3 regions of the Bradyrhizobium sp. NBAIM08 genome follow, and region 3 is predicted to be linked to each of the others. Evidence: riboswitches for the same ligand, from Rfam matches in the RefSeq annotation. Region 3 holds a riboswitch; each other region holds the start of a gene.
What was found. A riboswitch is a leader RNA that binds a small molecule or an ion and turns the genes downstream of it on or off. The one in region 3 is predicted to bind cobalamin.
Positions count from the first base shown of each region.

Region 1 (7,619 bases), on a different contig from region 3:
TCGATCCAGTTGTCGCCGGACACCCTGGTCCAGGGCGCGCGCTCCAGCGCGATCAGCGGCGCATTGGTGTCCGCGCAGGCCTCGACCGCATGACGGCTCATTTCGGCAGCGAACGGATGCGTCGCGTCGATGACATGCGTGATGCCTTCGCGGAGGATGTAGTCGGCCAGCCCGCTCACGCCGCCAAACCCGCCGATGCGCGTCGGCAGCGGCTGATCGGCGGGCGCGCGGGTGCGGCCGCCATAGGAATAGACGGCATCGATGCCGGCGCGCGCGATCTCCGCTGCGAGCAGGCTCGCATCGGCCGTTCCGCCCAGAATGAGGGCGCGAATCATGAATGAGCCCTGGCTGACCATCATCGGTATCGGCGAAGATGGCCTTGCCGGGCTGTCGGAGGCAAGCCGAAAGGCGCTTGCCAGGGCCGAAACCGTGTTCGGCGGCGAGCGTCATCTTGCGCTTGCCGACATTGGCAGCCGCGGTCGTCCATGGCCGGTGCCGTTCGATGCGAATGTTGTGCTGAGCTGCCGCGGTCGGCCGACAGTGGTGCTCGCCTCCGGCGATCCGTTCTGGCATGGCGCCGGCGCGAGCCTCGCCGAGAAGCTCGGCAGCGGTGAGTGGATCGCGCACCCCGCGCCGTCGACCTTTTCGCTCGCCGCCGCGCGGCTGGGCTGGCGTCTGGAGTCCACCATTTGCCTCGCCCTGCACGCTGCCCCGTTCGAACGTCTGGTTCCTTATCTTGCGCACGGTGCGCGCATCATTTGCCTGGTACGCGATGGCAAGGCCGGCAGCGATCTTGCGAAATGGCTGACGGAACGCGGCTGGGGCTCCTCGACATTCTGGACTCTCGCCGCGCTCGGTGGGCCGCGCGAAAGTGTCCAGGAGTATCACGCCAGGGATTGTTCTGGTGATCTCACTGGAAACCCAGTGGCAGTAGCCGTGGAGGCGAGGGGCGCACATGGCATTGCTCGCAGCTCGGGCCTGCCGGACGACGTCTTCGTTCACGACGGCCAGATCACCAAGCGGCCGGTGCGTGCGCTTGCGCTCTCGGCGCTGGCGCCGCGTGCCGGCGAGCGGCTGTGGGATATCGGCGCAGGTTCAGGCTCGATCTCCGTGGAGTGGGCGCTGTGTGGTGGGACGGCGAGTGCAGTCGAAGCGCGCGAGGATCGCGCCGCGAACATCCGCAAGAATGCAGCCGCCTTCGGTCTGGCACATCGGATCACAGTCGTCACGGGCAGGGCACCGGAAGCTCTTGCCGGGTTGGAAGCGGCGGATGCCGTCTTCATTGGCGGTGGTCTCGACGAAGTGTTATTTGATGCGATCTGGCCGCGGTTCTCGCCGGGTGCGCGGCTCGTGGCGCATGCTGTGACGCTGGAGACGGAAGCTCTGCTCGGCGAGCTGCATCGGCGTCACGGCGGCGAACTGATGCGGGCCGAAATTTCTCATGCCGCCCCGCTCGGCCGCTATCGGTCGTGGGAGGCAGCACGCCCCGTGGTGCAGTGGAGTGTGGTGCGATGAAGGTCGCCGGACTCGGCTTCAAGCGCGATGTGACGCTGGCTTCGCTGCGTGAAGCGCTGCTCGCTGCGGGCGGTGCGGAAGGGCTTGCGGCGATGGCAACCGTCAGCGATAAGGCCGATACCGAGGCGCTGAAGCAGCTCGCACGCGAATGCGGCGTGCCGATCAGGGCCGTTCCGGTCGCGACACTGGCCGGCATCGACACGCCCACGCAATCGAAGCTCGTCGCGGAGAAATTTGGCACCGGATCTGTAGCCGAGGCTGCTGCGCTCGCGGTCGCCGGTCCGCGCGCGCGGTTGATTGCAGCACGGGTTGTCTCGCAGGATCGCACCGCGACCGCGGCGATCGCCGAAGGAGACGGCACATGACGGTGCATTTCATCGGCGCAGGGCCGGGCGCACCCGATCTGCTGACGTTGCGCGGCCGCGATCTGATCGCGGCCAGTCCGGTTTGTCTCTATGCCGGCTCGCTGGTGCCGGAGGGCGTGCTGGCGCATTGCCCGCCCGGCGCACGTATCGTCAACACCGCGCCAATGTCGCTCGACCAGATCATCGCCGAGATCGCAGGCGCGCATGCGGCAGGCCTGGATGTCGCGCGGCTGCATTCCGGCGATCTCTCAATCTGGTCGGCGATGGGCGAGCAGCTCCGCCGTTTGCGGGCGCTCGGGATTCCCTACTCGGTGACACCCGGCGTTCCCTCGTTCTCGGCTGCCGCGGCCGCGCTGGAGGCTGAGCTGACGCTGCCCGGTCTTGCTCAGACGGTCGTGCTGACGCGCACGCCGGGCCGTGCCAGCGCGATGCCCGAGGGCGAGAAGCTCGCCGCGTTCGCTGCGACCGGCGCGGTGCTCGCGATCCACCTGTCGATCCATCTGCTCGACCAGGTCGTCGCCGAGCTGACGCCGCATTACGGCGCGGATTGCCCGGTCGCGATCGTCTGGCGCGCGAGCTGGCCGGAGCAGCGCATCGTGCGTGCGACGCTCGCAACGCTCGATGCGTTCGTGGGTGGCGAGATGGAGCGCACGGCGCTGATCCTGGTCGGCAAGACGCTTGGCGCTGCCGATTTTGACGAGAGCCGTCTCTATGCCGCCGATTACGACCGCCGCTACCGGCCGGTCGGTGCCGAGCCGCGCTTTCCGGAGGCGTCGTGATGCCGGCGAGCCTCGTCATCTCCGCGCCGGCCTCCGGCGTCGGCAAGACCACGCTGACGCTGGCGCTCGCCCGCGCCTGGCGCAAGCGCGGCCTGAACGTGCAGTGCTTCAAGAGCGGCCCCGACTATATCGATCCCGCCTTCCACGCCGCGGCCACGGGACGCGCCTCGGTCAACGTCGACAGCTGGGCGATGGATCGCGGCACCATCGCGCATCTCGTCAGCCGTGGCGGCAATGCAGATGTCGTTCTCGCCGAGGGATCGATGGGCCTGTTCGACGGTGTCGCCGCGCGCGGTGTCTCCGGCACCGGAGCGACCGCTGATATCGCGGAGATGCTGGGCTGGCCAGTGGTTCTGGTGATCGATCCCTCCGGCCAGGCGCAGACTGCGGCAGCGATCGCCGCCGGCCTTCGCGATTACCGCGCCGGCGTGCGCCTTGGCGGCGTCGTGCTCAATCGCGTCGCCAGCCCCCGCCATGAGGATCTGGTGCGGCGCGCGCTGAACGAGGCCGGCATCAAAGTGTTCGGCGCGCTGCCGCGCCATGCCGAGATCAGCCTGCCGAAGCGGCATCTCGGTCTCGTGCAGGCCGAGGAGCAGGCCGAGATCGGCAAGCTGATCGACGAGGCCGCGCGCTTTGTCGCCGAGCACGTCGATCTCGATGCGGTGCTCCACTCGGCAGGCCAATGGTCGCCGCAAGCTGCGGCGAACGGATTGAACGTGACGCCGCCCGGCCAGCGCATCGCGCTGGCGCGCGATGCGGCGTTCTCCTTCTTCTATCCGCATATGCTGGAAGCTTGGCGCGCCGCGGGCGCCGAGATCGTGCCGTTCTCGCCGCTGGCCAACGAAGCACCCGATGCGAGCGCCGACGTGTGCTGGCTGCCCGGCGGCTATCCCGAGCTGCATGCGGCAAAGCTCGCGGCCAATGCGCGCTTTCGCAGCGGCTTGCGCGTTTTCGCCGAGACCCGGCCGGTGCATGGTGAATGCGGAGGCTATATGGTGCTGGGCGCAGGCCTCACCGACGCCGACGGTATCAGCCATGAGATGGCGGGGCTGCTTGGCCTCGAGACCAGCTTTGCCAAGCGCCGCATGCATCTCGGCTATCGTCTTGCTGAACTGGCTGCGCCGATGCCGGGGCATCAGCCTGGCGCGCGCCTGCGCGGCCACGAGTTCCACTATTCGACGATCCTCGCCCAGCCCGATACGCCGCTCGCGGTCGTGCACGATGCCACCGGCGCGGTCATTGCCGAAACCGGCTCGCGCCGTGGCCATGCCACCGGCACGTTCTTCCATCTGATCGCGGAGGACCGGTGAGCGGTTTTGTCTCTTTCGTTTCCGCCGGTCCGGGCGATCCCGAACTCCTCACGGTGAAGGGCGCCACGCGGCTGCGCGAGGCCGACGTCGTGCTTTATGACGATCTTGCCTCCGGCGCGATCCTCGATCTCGCACGGCCCGGCGCCAATCTCGTTGCGGTGGGAAAGCGGGCCGGGCGTCCTTCGACCAAGCAGCACCACGTCAACCGTCTCCTGGTCGACTATGCCGCAACCGGCGCGCGCGTGGTGCGGCTCAAGTCCGGCGATGCCGGCATTTTCGGCCGGCTGGAGGAGGAGATCGAGACGCTGCGCGAGGCCGGCATCGGCTACGAGATCGTTCCCGGCGTCACCTCCGCCTGTGTCGCCGCCGCCCAGGCCGGCATTCCCCTGACCCGCCGGTATACCTCCCGCCGGGTGCAGTTCATCACCGGCGCTGACGTCACGGGCGAGCTGCCGCCCAATCTGAATTGGGCGGCACTGGCCGACCCCGAGGCCACGACCGTGGTCTATATGGGCCGGCGCACCTTTCCGGCGCTTGCCGCAAAATTGATCGCGCACGGCCTCGCTCCCAGCACTCCGGCGCTGTTCGCCGAATCTCTCGGGCGTCCCGACGAACGGCTGGTCCGCACCACGATTGCCGAGCTCGCCGAGCAGCTCGGGCGCGGCGGCGCCGCTTCCACTGCGGCCGTCATCCTGTTCGGCGCGCTGGCGGGAGAATATCCGGCATGACGGCTCCGGCAGCGGTTCGCCCCTTGACGCCCGCGATACGAAAGGGGCACACAAGAGCGGCATGGTGCTCGACGCGGCGCAAAGCGCCGGAGCATAATCGGGAATGGGGATGGGCGGACCCAGTTGCGGCGCCCAAAACCCCAGCCGCCCCCGCGACTGTAAGCGGTGAGGGCCTCCGAACCGCCACTGGACCGCAAGGTCCGGGAAGGCCGGAGAACCCAGTGAACCGCGAGCCAGGAGACCGGCCGTGCACGTATTGAGGCCAAGGCCGTCGGGTGTGACGGCGGAAAGGAATTGAGCCATGCATATCGAACCCGGGATCGTGACGGGCGCCAAGCTCGTGTTGAGTTACGCAACCGGCATCGCCGCAGGCGGCGTTGCCTTGAAGCTCGCGGTCGAGACCATGCGCGAGCAGGGCGCCGGCTCGTTCGCGGCGCGGACACTGGCCACCACCGCTCTCGTCTTCGTCTTCTTCGAGATCCTGCCGCACTTTCCGGTTGGGGTATCAGAGGTGCACTTCATCCTCGGCTCGACCTTGTTCCTGCTCTTTGGTGCTGCGCCCGCCGCCTTCGGCCTTGCATTTGGCCTGCTGCTTCAGGGCATGCTGCTGGAGCCAGTCGATCTGCCGCAATACGGCATGAACGTCACCACGCTTCTGGTGCCGCTGTTCGCGATCCAGGCGATCGCCAAGCGGATCATTGCCCGCAACACCGCCTATGTCGATTTGAAGTACGGTCAGGCGCTGGCGCTTTCGACGACCTACCAGGCCGGCGTGATCGCATGGGTGGCGTTCTGGGCGCTCTATGGCTCCGGCTTTGCGATGAGCAATCTCGCCAGCGTCGGGACGTTCGCTGCCGCTTATGCGCTGGTGATCGTGATCGAACCGCTCGCCGATCTCGCGGTGCTGGCGCTGGCGAAGTCGCTGCGCGGCGTCACCGCGCCCGGCCTCGTCACCCCGCGCCTGCACAACGCGGCGTAAGAGATCAGCGATGGGCGGCCGGTGTGGCCGCCCATCGCGCTCGCGATGCTAACGCTCTCTCTGATCGGCATCGGTTGCGGCGATCCCGCGCAGCTCACGCGCGCCGCCGTTGACGCCATCAACGCCGCCGATCTCATCCTGATCCCGCGCAAGGGGACTACGAAATCCGATCTCGCCGATCTCAGGCGAACGATCTGCGCCGCTGTGCTCACCAACAAAACGACGCGCATCGCCGAATTCGATCTTCCCGTGCGCGATGCGACCGAGGCGGACTACCGCAAGGGCGTCGACGATTGGCACGATGCGGTGGCCGCGATTTGGTCGCAGACGATCGCTGGGCATCTCGAAGATGAGGGCAAGGTCGCGCTGCTGATCTGGGGCGATCCTTCGCTCTATGATTCTTCGCTGCGCATTGCGCGGCGGCTCGATCCATTGCCGACAATCGAGGTCGTGCCTGGGATCACCTCGATCCAGGCGCTGTGCGCGGCGCATGCGCTGCCGCTCAACGACATCGGCGAGCCGTTTCTGGTCACGACGGGGCGGCGCTTGCGCGAAGGCGGCTGGCCGCAGGGCGTCGATACCGTCGTCGTGATGCTCGATGGCGGCACGGCGTTCCAATCGCTGGATCCAGAAGGCCTGCAGATCTGGTGGGGTGCCTATCTCGGCATGCCCGATCAGATCATCATGTCCGGCGCGCTGGCTGAACTGGGCGCGCGCATTGCCGCCGTGCGGCAGGACGCACGCGAACGGCACGGCTGGATCATGGACAGCTACATCATCAAACGCAGGCGTTGAGCAGCATGCTTCCCGAATGGGTTACCCAGAACTGCCCCGAGGTCTCCGCTGTTCATCGCGAGGCGGCCATTGCGCGGCAGGCGCAACTGACGAAGCCGACCGGCGCGCTCGGCCGGCTCGAGCAGCTCGCAATCGAGCTTGCGGGCCTGCAGGCCACCGAGCAGCCGCGCGCCGCGCGGGTGCCGATCATCATCTTCGCCGGCGACCACGGCATCGTCGCGCAGGGCGTGTCGGCCTATCCGCAAGCCGTCACCATCGCGATGATGGCGAATTTTGCTGCCGGTGGCGCCGCGATCTCGGTGCTGGCGCGCGAGCTGGGTTCGAGCCTCGAGGTGGTCGACGCCGGCACGCTGGCCGAGGCGCAGATCGCGGGAATCGTCACCGACAAGCCGCGCAGCGGCACCCGCGATTTCAGTGTCGAGGCCGCGCTCACGCCGGCGGAATTGGCCTTCGCCTTCGAGGCCGGGCAGCGCGCGGTGGTGCGCGCCGAGGCCGGCCGGCCTGATCTCTTGATCTTCGGCGAGATGGGGATCGGCAACACCACGACCTCAGCAGCGATTGCTGCGAGCCTGCTCGGTGTGAGTGCCGACGAGATCGCGGGCAGCGGCACCGGCGTCGATGCGTCGGGCCGCGCGCACAAGGTGCGGGTGATCGATGCGGCGATCGCGCATCACGGCGTTGCGGGGGCGTCACCCGAAAAAATCCTGTGCGCGGTCGGCGGCCTCGAGATCGCGGCGATCTCGGGCGCGATCATCACGGCCGCGCAACGCCGCATCCCCGTGTTGATCGACGGCTTTATCGTCTCGGTGGCGGCGCTGACGGCGGTGCGCCTCAACCCGTCCTGCCAGCCGTTCCTGTTGCCCTCGCATCAATCGGCGGAGCAGGGACATCGGCTGGTGTTGCGCGCGCTGAACGTGCAGCCGCTGATCAGCCTCGATCTCAGGCTCGGCGAGGGATCGGGCGCCGCCATCGCGCTGCCGCTGGTGCGCTCGGCGTGCGCACTTCACAACGGCATGGCGACGTTCGCGCAGGCCAACGTGCCGGATCGGCCGTCTTGATGCGGCTCAAGCCACGCGCTGGTTGACCGACACGACGCGCCAACCGCCCGCCAGCCGGTCGATCCGGGTCAGCGACAGCGGATCGACGAC
Region 1 is NZ_JADYVR010000013.1:110,118-117,736, forward strand. It holds gene I6F37_RS32195 (cobalt-precorrin-6A reductase) at 1-335, opposite strand, end outside; gene I6F37_RS32200 (bifunctional cobalt-precorrin-7 (C(5))-methyltransferase/cobalt-precorrin-6B (C(15))-methyltransferase) at 334-1,515, shown strand; gene I6F37_RS32205 (cobalamin biosynthesis protein) at 1,512-1,880, shown strand; gene cobM (precorrin-4 C(11)-methyltransferase) at 1,877-2,659, shown strand; gene I6F37_RS32215 (cobyrinate a,c-diamide synthase) at 2,659-3,969, shown strand; gene cobA (uroporphyrinogen-III C-methyltransferase) at 3,966-4,697, shown strand; cobalamin riboswitch at 4,743-4,962, shown strand; gene I6F37_RS32225 (energy-coupling factor ABC transporter permease) at 4,999-5,676, shown strand; gene cobF (precorrin-6A synthase (deacetylating)) at 5,722-6,471, shown strand; gene cobT (nicotinate-nucleotide--dimethylbenzimidazole phosphoribosyltransferase) at 6,477-7,529, shown strand; gene I6F37_RS32240 (histidine phosphatase family protein) at 7,536-7,619, opposite strand, start outside.
Region 1: linked by a shared signal. The riboswitch ahead of I6F37_RS32225 (energy-coupling factor ABC transporter permease) and the one ahead of I6F37_RS37655 (ribonucleoside-diphosphate reductase subunit alpha) in region 3 are both predicted to bind cobalamin.

Region 2 (7,619 bases), on a different contig from region 3:
CACGGAAAGACCGACGTTCGAAAGAAATCTGGTCTCGCGTCCTATCAGAGATTTGGACGAAAGGCGCCACGGAGTCCAGCTCAACGCTCGCAGCGCAAGTGAATCGGTATCGTTTGCGCAAACCGCGGAAAACCAGGAGCTCTCTTGAGAGCCAGCCGGGATGGTCGGGTGGTGCCGCGGCCCCGTTCGGAGAAGGCCAGGATTTTTCATGACCCGGTCGGCGCGACTGGCGGCCGCTCTTTCGTTGTGCGCTTCCCCGTACTCACGTGTTGAGAGTTACCCAGCACGGCATGAGGGCATGCGTTTGCGCCGGGAAAATTTAAGGACAACCATGTGGAGCCGTGGCTACTTCGTATACGCACCGGCGAGGGGTAAGCCGCCCGCGTGTTCGGACGATCGCGAGTGCCGTCCTGATGCCATTCGGTGCGAGGCGTCAATCCACAAGGCCCATCGCGGCATCCGAGCAGGTAGCTCTGGTGTGGTATGGCCGACTCAAGCTACACATCATTCTGAGCCACCTCACTACCCAATGGAAATGAAATGGTTTCAGCCCCCCGGGAATTGCCCGTCTCTTCTTACGCGCTTGAAGTGGATGGCCGACTCAGAGCTGAATTCGCAACCAAAGACGGCGCCAGGGCAGGTGGAGCAGAACTAAAGAAGCGCTTTCCCATGCTTCAAATCCGGATCTACGATGCGCAGACGAATGCGTGCGAGGAAATCTAGCGGGCGACTCAGTCCGGTCTTCGATGCCTCGCGCACGGCTCCGGCTCCTCGTTGGGGGCACTCGAAGGACCGGTGGTCAAGCCGGGGCCGCTAACACTGCCCCATTACCCTATTAACCGGTTTCGTCGCAGCAGTCGATCCCGCGTGCCACCTCGGCCTCGGAATGGTCACGCTCTTGCGGGTGCCAGTCAGTCGCGCGATGCGCGGTTCGCACGCCGGATCGGGCTTGGGCCCGAGGCATCTGCAGGCCCAGTCCCGTGAAGAATGGCATGGAGAGCTGGTTCTCTCGCAAATGGTGTCCTTCCACTGCGTGGGGTGCGCCGAGGTCAAGCCGCCTCTCGCAAGGCGGCACGCGCCGCTGAGCTCGACTCCTCGCAGAAAGAATCGGAGGTAATCGTGCTGCCCCATTTTCTCGATGGCCGGCTGAAGGCCGCGGGAAAGCTCGCGACTGTTCAAGGTGTAAACACCGGAGAGTTTAGAGCTGATAGTCTTGCCGTTGCTCTGAGGCGTTCGGCCCTGCAGGAGCTACGGCGCGATCTTGCTCTGCGCGATCATTTACCGAGGCCTTTAGCTCCCTTCTAATCCTCCCGTTCCTTTGGCTCCATGCGAGCGAACCAGGAGCCAGGAGGAAAAGCCGCGATACGCTTGGCAAAGGAGGATTGCGGCTCCCAATCTTGTCCTTCGCTCTTCTCGAAAGTGATGACCCCGTTGTATGTAAAATAGCGGGGCCCTGGGATATTACAGTTCACCACAAGCAAAACGCGCCACAGATCACCTTTCTCGGTCGGCTTGTCATTCTGCTTCGGCAAGTAGTCCACTCCAACAGGATCAACGATAGTGCAGCTGCCCTGCCGCAGAAGATCACCGAGCCGACCTTGCATGGTCGTCACAAAGTTGAAGTTGGCCGGGTCATGCAGAAAGCCAAGATTTGCGTCCCTTTCGCCATCCTTGACTTCACTGGCGATCAACGAGAGCGCGAAGGCGCGCCAGCCCAATTCCATTGGCTTCGCATAGGTCGACGCAAGTTCAATCGTCCCGTCGAGCGCGACCTTCCAGGTGATAACGTACTCTTCGTCTGATTTATCATCCCGGTGCCTGGTCCAAGAAACAAAAACATATTCATTTTGGTCAAGTTCAGCGACGCCCCACATCCGAGGGACGAACTGTGCCACCTTCGAGACGTTGGAGATAACTTGTTCTATTGTCTCACCGTCTTGCGCTCGCCACGTTGACTTGACTCTTTCGACAAGGGGGCTGTCGTTAGCGCGAACAGTGTTGCTCGTCGCAGCCAGCCCGGCCAGGCAGATCAGGGATCGACCGAGCCAAAGCCATAGCGCGCGTCTTCCTGACGTTTTCTTCATAACCGTCGGCCTATCCGGTCTCATCCACACGTCATTCCAGAGCAGGCAACCTTCAACCTGTTATGCGCGAGCGCAAGAAGTTAGCGGCGACGCGACGGGGCGACCACTGGTTTTCCCGTGCGAGCAGGCGCTCCCCTCTATGTCACGCGCCGCTAACTTCACTGCCACCGACAGCCTCAATTTGCTGTGCTGGACATGCCCAGCAGGAGGACTGGGCAGGCAGAGGACGTGCATTCTTCGTGCCAGATAATAGACGGCAATTCGCACCGGTTTTGTGTCCTCTTTGTCGACTTTCCGACTGGCGCATGTCTCGATGTTTCCGTTCAACCTCTCCAGCACGGCTTATGCATCCCCGTCACGCACCGGATGTTCGACGGCACAGCGGAACGCCTCGGTGCCAAGTTCCTGATGAGAAGTGGCAGCACGTTTGCCGTCATTGAACCGTGTGGTTCGGTTATCGTTGCCGGAATGTGGGCTTTTGATCGCTGCCATGCCTTCGGGCACTTTCGGCCAAGGGGCCATGGCGCGTTTGGCGCTCCTTTCGCGACGTCCGGCGCTCCGGAAGTCGAGAACAGCCTCAGTCAGGCGCGCTTTGTACTCGATGGCGAACGACGGCAAGCCGATCTTCGCCGAGCATTTGGGGTGTGGCTGGCACCGCAAATCAAACGTGCTGCCCGGGTAAGTTGTAAGTTGCTGGCTTAGCCAGGTGTCTTGGCCTATTCAACACTGATCCTGTTGGTCGAGAAGGTGGCTGGATGGCGCGCGTGCTCGAAAAACCGCTGGGAAGCTGGGACTGGCGACAAATGCGTTCTGCTCGAGGCAGCGGCCCCGACCGCGCAAGCCGCATTTGTCCTTTCCACCGATCTGGCGTGCAACCCGCGGGCAACTGCGATGCTCATTGCGGTATCGCTGATTGGAGAGCACTGCTACATCATCTCAATGCTAGAGATGCACGGTCATTCGCGTAGCAGATGTCGCAGCATCAGCTTGAGACATGATCTGAGAGGTTGACGGAAGACTGCTCTTGCCGATAATCCAAGTCGTCGAGGTTCTCCGGTTTCCATTTGATCCGGAGCTAAGAGGGAAGCCGGTGAAAATGCCGGCGCTGCCCCCGCAACTGTGAGCGGCGAGCCGCTGTCCAACGACGTCACTGAAGCCTGCGCGGCTTCGGGAAGGCCGGACAGCAGCGATGACCTGCGAGCCAGGAGACCTGCCCCGACACTATATTCGTCCACGGGCGGGGTGTCCCGGTGGTGCGCCAAGCAGCCGTCGCACCGCGACTTCCCCTGCCTGCGTCCGCCATGGCCTTTGCCCCCAACATGGGTTAACGCTATGTCTCTTCTCTCCCTCCCTGTTGCCACGCTCGGAACGCCACGCATCGGTCCAAGGCGCGAGCTCAAAGTCGCTCTAGAAAGCTACTGGGCCGGAAAAAGCAGCGAACAGCAGCTGCTCGAGGACGCAGCTGGCCTGCGTGCCGCGAATTGGGCCCGTCAGAAATCTATCGGCGTCACGGTCATTCCATCGAACGATTTCTCGCTGTATGACCAGGTGCTCGACACAAGTGTCATGGTTGGCGCCATCCCGGAGATCTACGCCTCGAAAGCCGAATCCGTTTCGCTCAAGACATACTTCGCCATGGCCCGCGGTTCACAATGCGACGACCAGGAAGCGAGTTGCGGTCACGGACCGCGCGGATTTGGCGCACCCGCGCAGGAGATGACCAAGTGGTTCGACACCAACTATCACTATATGGTCCCCGAGTTTCACAGGGGACAGACTTTCAGGCTATGCTCTCGCAAGCCGATCGAGGAGTATGAGGAAGCCAAGGCCCTTGGCTTTCAGACCCGCCCCGTCCTGATCGGGCCGGTCACATTCCTAAAGCTCGGCAAGAGTCCCGATCCCACGTTCCAGCCACTCTCACTGCTGGATGAACTGATACCGCCCTATATCGAGGTTATGCAGGAATTGGCCAAACGTGGGGCAAATTGGGTTCAGTTCGACGAGCCCAGCCTAGTTCTTGATCTGGATGAGGGGACGCGAAAATCTTTGCGACATGCCTATGACCGGCTCGCCAAGGAGGGGCCGGCGATCAAGCTCATGGTTGCCAGCTATTTCGGCGACCTCGGCGACAATCTGGACACCGCCTTGAGCCTGCCAGTTGCCGGGCTGCACCTCGATCTGGTTCGAGCGCCACAGTTGTTGCACCAGATCATCGCTGGCGGCCGAAGTGATCTCGTCATGTCGCTCGGTGTCGTCGACGGTCGGAATGTATGGCGGTCGAATTTGTCGTCGCTGCGCCAGCGGCTCGAACCCGCGATTGCGAAGCTCGGCAAGGATCGTGTACAGATCGCCCCATCCTGCTCGCTGCTTCATGTGCCGGTCGATGTTGAACTCGAGACCGGCCTCGCTTCCGACGTCAAGAGCTGGCTTGCTTTCTCGGTCCAGAAGATGCGGGAGCTTGCGATCCTAGCGCGTGCACTCGCAGGCGACCAGAATGTTGCGTTAGCTCTTGCCGAGTCGGAAGGTGCCGCGACTGTCCGCCGGACTTCGCCGAAAATCCGTGATGCCAATGTCGCTGTCCGGATGAGAGCGATCGACCAGACCATGTGTCGGCGCGCGAGCCCATTTGCCCGTCGGGCCGAGATCCAAAGCAATCGATTCGGACTACCGGCTTTTCCTACCACGACGATCGGATCATTTCCGCAGACCACAGAGATCCGGAATGCCCGTGCGGCGCATGCGCGAGGTGCGATAAGCGACGAGCAATACGACAAGTTCCTCAAGGAGGAGACTGCGCGCGCCGTACGTTGGCAGGAGGACATCGGTCTTGACGTCCTCGTGCACGGCGAGTTTGAGCGCAATGACATGGTGCAGTACTTCGGCGAGCAACTCGCCGGCTTCGTATTTACCAAGAGCGGATGGGTGCAGTCCTACGGCTCGCGCTGCGTCAGGCCACCGATCCTGTTTGGCGATGTAGCACGGCCGAAGCCTATCACCGTGGACTGGTGGCGCTACGCGCAATCACTAACAAGGAAGCCGATGAAAGCGATGTTGACCGGACCGGTGACGATCTTGAACTGGTCCTTTGTTCGGGATGATATTCCCAGAAGCGAGGTCTGCCGCCAGATTGCGCTCGCGATCCGAGACGAAGTCCGCGATCTCGAGAATGCTGGTGCGACCATGATCCAGATCGACGAAGCTGCAGTCCGCGAAGGATTGCCGTTGCGTCGATCGGAGTGGGCGGCTTATCTCGACTGGGCCGTCGATTGCTTCCGCATCTGTTCATCGGGCGTCGCCGATCAAACGCAAATTCATACGCATATGTGCTACTCGGAGTTCAACGACATCATTGGTGCGATCGCTGCAATGGACGCGGATGTCATCTCGATCGAGACATCGCGCTCGAAAATGGAACTACTCGACGCGTTCAGGAACTACGAATATCCAAATCAGATCGGGCCGGGCGTGTACGACATCCACTCTCCACGCGTTCCCGAGACGAGCGAAATGAAGGAGCTGATGGTGTTGGCTCGGACGCGGCTGCAGGATTCGCAGCTCTGGATCAATCCAGACTGCGGCCTGAAGACGCGCAAATGGGAGGAGGTTCGGCCAGCGCTAGCGAACATGGTCACTGCCGCCCGCGAACTGCGCGCTGCATTCGATCCGCGAGGCCGTTGATCCGGGCTTCGGTCTCTTTTCGACAAAGCTGATCCGCTTGTGGTCATTTGCGCGGGAGCCTTAGGAACATAAAAAATGCCCCGCCCCGCTTAGCGGGCCGGGCGAAAGTCTGGGAGGAGCGAAGCTGACGCATTCGCGCGGACTTCCATCGGCGAAGCCGCCAGTTCGATCACGGCGAGGACATTCGCCGAAAATCTGAGCCGAGTTGAAGCACAAGATCAGCGTAGCTCAATTATGCCGTGGTATGCGACCGTATAGCCTGAGAGTTAGAATCTACACCAAGGTTTGTCGCTCATGAGCACGTCGGCACGATTACGACAGCAGCGAGGGGGCATGCCGGGCGGTCGCCGCAGGACAGCAAACTCGGTGCGCTTTCCTGCCTGGAGCCTTATGTTCGATCAGGGCGACGTAAGCCCGGCTCCATGGATCTCGCAAGCTTATCCAATGCATAAGCGGTTGCTAAATTTGAACCTTGCTTAAGGCAGTCCTTGGTCGACCGGTTCCACCCGATAGTCGGGTTTCGGCTTGGGCGCTGAGGAGCACCCTATCGGCACCGCGGCATCATCAAGCTCGTGACACCCTCCGCATGGTCCGCTCATAGATCTCAAACAGAGGTTTCTGGACCTGATTACGGAGTGTCGCCGATGCCTATGGCCGCTCCAAGGCCAATGGGAGGGCATGCTGCACGCCGCATACACGTATGTAGGATCGCGTGAAGCGGTCACGCGTCAGGAACGAGCATCATTTACGATGCGGATCCCCATAGGTTGTTGAAATCCAATTGCGCCAGAACTGGTCGTGGCGATCCACGTCCAGCGCCTTGCTGTTGGTGCTGAACGTACCCGGGACTGGCAGTGCCTCGCATTCGCGTGCAGTGAGTAGGACCGGCTGCGGCCGGATGTCTCAGAGCGTATGGGGCGGGGCTCAAGGAGTGGGTGCTTCGCCGCACCCGCGCGGCGGCAATCGTCCGTCCTCATCGGTCGGCGGACACGAGAGGCGTCCGTTTCGCGCGATATCACTGCGCAACTGACAGACCTGCGAGGTTTACATTGTGGTGCCGGAACCAGAGCTCAGCTAGGCTCCGCCATGCTGTTTGCGCCGGTGGTCGAGGAAGCGATCACGTTGCGCAGAAGCCATTTTGGGGGGGGGCGGCAGCCTACGTGCCCGCGAGCACCCCCATTTTCTTTCGACAGAATGAGCATGAGGTCCACTTCCTGCTGTCAAACGGCCGCGTCAATACGGCCCGTCCGTCTCGGCGCTGTGTCACGGATTGCCGGCCTTGGCGGACGACAACGCGACCGAGCTCCGTTCGGCCTCAGCTTCTTGCTCCAATTGCAGAATATGCGCTCTTAGCGCATCGGAAGTCGCTGCCGCTGTCTCGCTGAACAGCGGATCTCCATCATTGGTGAGGGCGGAAGCGATTTCGGTCCAATCCTTAGCCGAGAGAGCCTTCAGAGCGGCGGGAAAGAAATCTCGTTCTTCCCACATCATGTGGTGCCGCTCGCGTACTATAAAGTCGCGTATGATATTGCCGACGTCTTGCCGAAAGAGGTCACGATCCGCGAGGATAGCGTCAATAGCTCGCGCGAAGTGGTGCAAACGGTCGACGACTTCCTGGTGTTCAAGCGCGAGATCGCCGACGATTGCAGCTGCCTCCGGATCGCGAGACTTGAGCTTGAAAAAAATCAAGTCTTCCTGTGGATGATGGTACACCTCGGGGTAAACCTCGAAATAGCTGATAATCGCGCGAATGACCTCATAATCGGGCCGGATCCCCTTCTCAAAAATCTCCAATTCGCGTTGAAGAGCGACCAGAAGAAGATCAATGTTGCGATGCTCTCGAAGCAGAAGATCGAT
Region 2 is NZ_JADYVR010000016.1:76,850-84,468, forward strand. It holds gene I6F37_RS34290 (nodulate formation efficiency C protein) at 1,302-2,084, opposite strand; gene I6F37_RS34295 (hypothetical protein) at 2,427-2,702, opposite strand; cobalamin riboswitch at 3,114-3,317, shown strand; gene metE (5-methyltetrahydropteroyltriglutamate--homocysteine S-methyltransferase) at 3,417-5,762, shown strand; gene I6F37_RS34305 (hemerythrin domain-containing protein) at 7,026-7,619, opposite strand, start outside.
Region 2: linked by a shared signal. The riboswitch ahead of metE (5-methyltetrahydropteroyltriglutamate--homocysteine S-methyltransferase) and the one ahead of I6F37_RS37655 (ribonucleoside-diphosphate reductase subunit alpha) in region 3 are both predicted to bind cobalamin.

Region 3 (7,619 bases):
GCGCCACGGCGAAGATCGCGGCGAACTCAAGCGTGCTGCCGTGGTCGAACGCCAGCCGCTTAGTGGCTGGCTGCGCCGATTTCCCGGCCCCGTGCCTCCACCTGCATCACCGTCGGCTTTCCGGCCGTCGGAGAATGATGAGGCAAAAAATAGTTTTGTCGACCGTCGTAGTTAACCCGGCCCTCGCTTAGGGAGACACAGGTCATCGATTACAATCGTTCCGGTCGGCCGCACTGGCCACCTCGGACGAAAGGCCGACGAGCGGTCGAAGCGGCGCTCGTGCGAGGGTGGGACATAACGTCGACGACGTGATGGCTTGCGTCATCGTCGCTGCCGATCTCTGCGCCCGATCAGCCTGCCGAACCCCCGCTGGCGCGGATCAATTGGGAGCGCCTCGGAGAGCGGATGCAAAATCTCCAGAGGTGGATCGGCAGCGCTGAAGCGGAACTCTTGTGCTAGGACAGAAACGCGGCTGTCATCCGAGCCGCATTGCCAGCGTCTGCTCGTAGTAGATCACCTCCGCGAAGCCACGGCCGAGGAAGACCGTCAGTGGGTCGGCGACGAAATCAAGCGCGAAGGGGGATGAAGAACAAATCGGTTTGCCTGATCCGACCGGGCTGCAATGAAGATGCCCCCCTTTGACAGGGTTGCCCTCTTTACAACTTCCGATTGCGTGATAGTAATCCCCTCTAGCCCTACGAGGGGGGCGGCCGTGGCGATCATCGAGAACATTCGTCTGCTCAAGGGCGTAGCCGTGTTGCGCTGATTTACTTCATGAGACCCACCTCACCGACCTGCGGAAATACTGTAAACCCTAGCCGCCATCAGCAATGGAGCGCATGTACCGGCTTAACCCAACAAACCATCTGTGTGTCCGGTTTTGTCGCGCTGCAATCAAGACGCCACGATGAGGAGGTCCGGTTCTATGCCTTTGTCATGCTGGCGGGTGACGGCGACGACTACCGGCGCCTGCCGCTGTCAATGCCGCTAGCATGAATAAAATGGGCTAGATACGGCCGAAAGTCGCCCACACCCCGTCTTCGCCGTCCCAGCTGCCGCGGCTCGCCGCCTTGGAGTACTCCGTGGCGCGCTGCTCGAAGAAATTGGCGTGCTCGACGCCATTGAGAATCTCGACGAGCCACGGCAGCGGATGCGCCTTGAGCTGGGTGAACCCGCCCTCCTTCGCCTCGAAGAAGCCGAAGACCGGGGCAATCCGGAGTTGGGCCAGTCGCCAGTCGGCGACGTAGCGGACGTAGGCGTGGATATGCTCAGGCAGCATGCCCTCGATCTTGCCAAGGCCGAAGGCGAGCTCGACGAAGTTCTCCTCCAGCTTCACCATGGTCTTGGCTACGTCGACAATGTCGTCGCGGACGGGGCGCGTCACCGCGCCGGTTTCGCGGTGCCATTCGTGAAATAGCTTGATGATGCCCTCGCAGTGGAGACTCTCGTCGCGCACTGACCAGCTTACGATCTGTCCCATGCCGTTCATCTTGTTGTGGCGTGGGAAGTTCAGCAGCATGGCGAAGCTGGCGAACAAGGCCATGCCTTCGGTGAAGGCGCCGAACATCGCCAGGGTACGGGCGACATCCGCCACGCTGTCGACGCCGAACTCGTGCATGTAGTCCGCCTTGGCGCGCATCTGCGCATAGCCGCGGAATGCCTCGAACTCGGTCTTAGGCATACCGAGCGTCTTGAGCAGCAGGGCATAGGCGTCGATATGAACCGTCTCCATGTTAGTGAAAGCGGCCATCATCATCTGGACGGTGAGTGGCTGGAAGAGCGGAATGTACCGCTTGAAATAGTTGTCGCCGACCTCGATGTCCGACTGAGTGAAGAAACGGAAGATCTGGGTGAGCAGCGCGCGCTCGCTGTCGGTGACGCGGTCCGAAGCCCAGTCGTTGAGGTCGGCGCCGAGCGGCACCTCCTCGCCCATCCAGTGGGTCTGCTGCTGGCGCTTCCAGAACTCGTAAGCCCAGGCATAGCGATCGACGTCGTAGCTGCCGGTCGAGTCAAGGAGGCCGACGCGTCCCTTGCCGATCAACGTGCGCGGATCGGCGCGCGATAGATCGATCACTGACATGCGAGGCACTCCTCATAGTCGGTGCGCTGCCGCGCCGGCTGCTGCGTCGGCGTTGCATCCCCGGCAATCTTGCCGGCGAACGCCGCGCGCGAGATCGACTTTGATCGACAGTAGTAGAGGCTCTTCACCCCACGCTTCCACGCCGTCCAGTGCAGCATGTGGAGGTCCCACTTATCGACGTCGGCCGGCAGATAGAGGTTGATCGACTGGCTCTGGCAAATCAACGCGGCGCGGTCGGCGGCAAGCTCGACGATCCAGCGCTGGTCGATCTCGAAGGCGGTGCGAAAGATCGCTTTCTCGTGCTCCGACAGGACGTCGAGATGGGCGACCGATCCGTCGTGCGCGATGATCGACTCCCAGGTCGCCGAGGTGTCGGCGCCTTTCGCGGCCAGCACCTTAGCGAGGTGCGGATTGCGCACCGAGATGGCGCCGGATAGCGTCTTGTGGGTGTAGATGTTGGCCGGGATCGGCTCAGTGCAGGCGCTGGTGCCGCCGCAGATGATGCTGATCGAGGCGGTCGGCGCGATTGCGATCTTGTGGCTGAAGCGCGCCATCACGCCGCGTTCCAGGGCATCCGGGCACGGGCCACGCTCGCGAGCGAGCGCCACGGATGCCGCATCGGCTTCGCGACGAAGTTTTCGGAACATGTTCAGATTGAATGACTTGGCCAGGGTACCCTGCATTGGAATGCCCTTGGCCTGGAGAAACGAGTGGAAGCCCATGACGCCGAGGCCAACGGAGCGCTCGCGCAGGGCGGCGTAGCGGGCACGCTTCATTCCGTCCGGCGCCACCGTGATGAAGTGCGTGAGCACGTTGTCTAGGAAGCGCATGACGTCCTCGATGAAGCCGGGCTCCTCATTCCACTGGTCCCAGGTCTCGAGGTTGAGCGACGACAGGCAGCACACCGCGGTGCGCTCCTCGCCGCGATGATCGATGCCGGTCGACAGGGTAATCTCGCTGCACAGGTTGGAGGTCGAGACCTTGAGGCCGAGCTCGCGCTGGTGCTTGGGGAGCGCACGGTTCACGGTGTCGATGAACAAGAGATAAGGCTCGCCGGTCTGCAGCCGGTTCTCAAGGATGCGTTGCCACAGCTGGCGGGCATCGATCTCGCGGACGACCTCGTTAGTCTTCGGGCTGCGCAGAGCGAATGCGGTGCCGGCGCCCACGGCACACATGAACTCGTCGGTGACGTTGATGCCGTGATGTAGGTTGAGGCTCTTGCGGTTGAAGTCACCAGACGCCTTGCGGATCTCGAGGAACTCCTCGATCTCGGGATGGTGGATATCGAGATAGACCGCCGCCGAGCCGCGCCGCAACGAGCCCTGGCTGATCGCCAGCGTGAGGCCGTCCGTGACGTGGATGAACGGGATGATGCCCGAGGTGACGCCGCCCCTCGCCTTCTCGCCGATTGAGCGAACATTACCCCAGTAGGTGCCGATGCCGCCGCCATTGGAAGCAAGCCAGACGTTCTCGTTCCAGGTGCCGACGATGCCTTCGAGCGAGTCCGACACTGAGTTAAGGAAGCACGAGATCGGAAGGCCGCGCGTCGTGCCGCCGTTGGAGAGCACCGGTGTGGCCGGCATGAACCACAGCCGAGACATCGCATCATATAGACGTTGGGCATGCGCAACATTGTCCGCGAAGGCGCAAGACACTCGGGCGAACATGTCCTGGAGGCCTTCGCCGGCGAGCAGATAGCGGTCGGTCAGCGTCAGCCTACCAAACGAGGTCAGCAGGTCGTCGCGCGACCGATCGAGCGAAAGGTCAGACGGAGTTGGCGATCGCGCGGGGGGCCTCGGCAGGGGAGCCGGCAATGCTGGGGGGCTGCACAAGACCTTTGCCTGCGCTGAGGGCTGCCGCACACTCGGCAGCTCAATGAGATGACCATACTGATCGAAATCGTAAGACGCCGACATCGGCAACCCCGTGATATTTGGGGGCTGGGACCGTGCGGACGACTTGCGAGGAGACCCGGCCAATGTCCCCGGCTGCAAGCGACCCACCGGGCACCCCGCCCGAGGACATGGGTTCTGTCGCGGTAGGTTTCCTGGCTCGCGGGTCTTCCCAGCGCTGTCGCGCTAATGCCTCGGAATAGCCGCTGCCGGCACAATGGGTTCCCCTTAACTCCGTGCCACCATATAGGCGAATTGAAAACCACGACGACACCACATATAGAAGCCGTTGCCCAGACTCGTCAAGACGGCACAGTCAAGTTAACCAGTTGGAGCAGCCCCGAGGTCGAGGTTCGAAATTCGCCGAGCGCCTGTCCTGAGAGCCTCACTCAAAAAGCATAGATGTCTCAAGGCCTGGCCAATCGGCGAGTTAGGAGCCTCAGATGGGCGACGAGCGGCCAGGCGAGCTCGGTAGCGGCGGAACCTTCGAAGTCTTTGCAGAGATGCCGACATCTGCCGAGCCACGCAAAGGTGCGCTCGACGACCGAGCGCCTGCGATCGGCCAAGATGTGCTCAAGCCTTTGGAAGTGGCGTCGCAAATTCTCCAACAGGGGAACAGCAACCCTGGACATCCTGAATGTTGGCATCGATCGGTTCGCGGTCCGCGAATTGAGTTGGGCCGGATCGGGTTTCGGTAGCCATACGCGTCTCGCCATTCATCGCTTTCTGTGGCCCTTAGATCAAAAATTGTCTGGAGCCCGACCGCAATCGATGCAGCCGCCCGTGGCAATGTCCCACGCTTAGTGGATTTGACCCCGCCAGCTCTCACATCAGACGTGCCAACTTTGCCGAAGAGGCGATTCGTATGCTTTTCGCAGGCCGGGCGAGCCGCCTCACGTGCTCAGTTGTCTGGCCGCGAACATAAGCCGTCCTGACCGAACGCGGTCATGTCAGGTTATTGGCAATCAATCCTAACGGGATGAGCTATGCTTGAGTCTGGGTGACGAGCCGATCCGGCGGCGCGGCCTTGCTGGGTGGGAATGAAGCCGTTCGCAACATTGGCGTGAGCGGCGGCGAAGAACCGTGTTGTATCTCACCAACGACCTTGAAGCCGTGACGTTGGTAAAAGGGAATGTTTTCAGGGTTCGAGCTTTCGAGGTAGGCAACAATGCCGTCCTCATCGCATCGTTGAAGGGCGTAGTTCATCAGCAACGTGCCAAGCCCTTTTCCGACCCAGTTCGGATCGACGGCAATGAGTGGCAGATACCAATGTGGCTCGTGGGGACGATGTTCGGCCATTCTCCGCCGCAAGTGTGCCATATCCTCGGTAATCTCCGGGCGCAGGGATAGCGCCATGATTGCATCCAATGCCTCCTCATCTTGCTGCACGTTGGGAGGCAGCCACAGGGCCGCGCCACGAATCTCTCCCGCGACGTAGGCTGTGCCATGTGCAAATGCTCGGCCCCCACAGGCGTCAATGAACTGAGGCATGCTCCTAAGGTATTGCCCTGGGTCAGGCCAACTCCAACGCATCAACGGATCCGCGGCAAAGCCGAGCACAATGGTCCAGACAGTGCTTGCACGAATGTTTGCGTTCGCAGATCTGATATCTGATTCCTCTGTCATGATGCCGTTTTCGGGGCTCTGTTTTGGCATTGGCCTTCCAAGGAGGAGCATGGCATCGACGCGTCTGACGGTGAGCGGAATGGATGCACCGACGGGGACCCGCCGGGTGCATTTGGTTTCCCTTCCGAGATCTCCGCCTGTCTCAGACGGCTGACGTTGACGGCCACTTCGGACGAAGGCTCCTTGGTCGGCAATGCTTGGATCTACATATTCCTGGCGAGCTTCTGCGCTTCCACGCCCTATCTGGAACCCGCCCCGCCCTTCCCAAAGGAAGCTCCGACGTTCTCAAGGTCGACACGGTTCGGCAGCCTGCAACCGTCCGCGAAGGGAATGACATGAGGACGCCTTTGAGATTGCAAGTGCGAAGAAGTCAGGGCATGGCGAACATCGGGCGATGGCTGCCTGAACCGGGCTCCGGCACGAGCAAACAGCTAGCCAAGTGTCGCGCGTCGAGGTCCAGACTAGGCAGGGAATCATCACCTCGTCTCGTATTGAGCGGTTCTCGTAAGTTTCTTGGTCAAAACACATGCTAAGTGCGAAACCTCCATTGCCAACGTCGTGTCCGCGGTCACCGGCAGAGAGAGCTTTCGTCTGCGAGACTCATATGCGTAGTACAGCGGCTTTCCAATTATCGCATGCTGTCCGCGCTCCTTGATGTTCTTGTGTCCAACAACTCTCGGCGCATCATCGCCGCGATTCGCGATTGTCGGATCAAGGCAACGCGACTGGATACCACGACGCTGCCGCCGTCGACCTACTAAACAACGCAACTTGGGATCGCGCGAGAGCTTTCGTGCCTTGATTGATCGTCAGGCGTGTCGATCGCTCGCACAACGGCGTTAGCTCTATCGAGCGAAAACGTTGCTGTCGTGCCGTCGTCGAACTTGACGCCCAGGTCAGTTGTATCCGCCGCGATCCTTGCCATAGTGGGAAAGACAGCAGGCTGGCGTAGTTGCGCGAGTAATTCTCGTAAAAGAGGTTTTTGGCCACAAGCGTTGATGGCTTCATAGGTCTTGTTCCAACTCACTCCCTGATCGGAACGGTTTGGAAGATTTCTTGGCGCTGGTATGCTTGCCACACCAGGTCCGAGATCCACGTGGTGAGTCATGTTGTTTCGTTCTGTCTTGGAAAACTGTAGTCGGGGCAGCATATCAGAAGGCAATGTAGCGAAGACCTCCCCAGAATGGGTAGGGATCTATCCGCCCTTGATGCTGAGTTGGCCCGGGTTCAACCTTGAGCATAGTCTGTCGAACGCCATCCGGAACTGCCCCCTTTTCGTCATGAAGAACTGCCCCACCATCGGACGTTTGATGGTCGCTTCCGCCGGTGACGGGACGGAGGGAGGCGGAGCCGACCGGACGGCCGTCACCGGCGGTCGGCGGTTTGATGAGCTCTTGGCGCGGAGTCGGTAGCTGTCGCCGCGGATCGTCAGCACGTGGCTGTGGTGCAGGAGCCGGTCGAGGATCGCGGTGGCTACCACGGGATCGGCAAACACGGTGCCCCATTCGGCAACGCTGCGGTTCGACGTGATCAGCATGGCGCCGGTTTCGTAACGGCGACTGACCAGCCGGAAGAACAGATGCGCAGCGTCGGGTTCAGGGGCAGGTAGTCGAGTTCGTCGACGATTAGTAGCTTTGGCTTCGACAGCGCGAGCACTTTTTCGTCCAGATGCCGCTCGCCGTGCGCCTTGGCGAGGCCCGCGACCAGCGTCTTTGCCGTGGTGAACTGCACCGTGTACCCGGCCAGGATCGCCTCTCGCCCGAGAGCAATCGACAGGTGCGTCTTGCCGACGCCTGGCGGACCAGCGTCATAATGCCGGGTGTCTGGGATCTGAGCTGGAGATCCTTTACCCGTTCCATCCGCGATGCGGAGCGTCAGTCGTCATTGTCTCCTGCAAGCGGCTTGGGGGTGAGACGCATTTTGTTATCAGACAACCTGACGCCACCTTAACGCTGCTGCCGGCATGGATGGCGGCTCCCGCCGCCGCTTCCTTCCATCTCAAAGCTGATCCGCAGCTTCCG
Region 3 is NZ_JADYVR010000026.1:31,979-39,597, forward strand. It holds gene I6F37_RS37650 (ribonucleotide-diphosphate reductase subunit beta) at 1,007-2,080, opposite strand; gene I6F37_RS37655 (ribonucleoside-diphosphate reductase subunit alpha) at 2,071-3,996, opposite strand; cobalamin riboswitch at 4,100-4,254, opposite strand; partial or broken gene I6F37_RS37660 (IS5/IS1182 family transposase) at 4,380-4,526, opposite strand; gene I6F37_RS37665 (N-acetyltransferase) at 4,957-5,598, opposite strand; partial or broken gene I6F37_RS37670 (ATP-binding protein) at 6,998-7,401, opposite strand.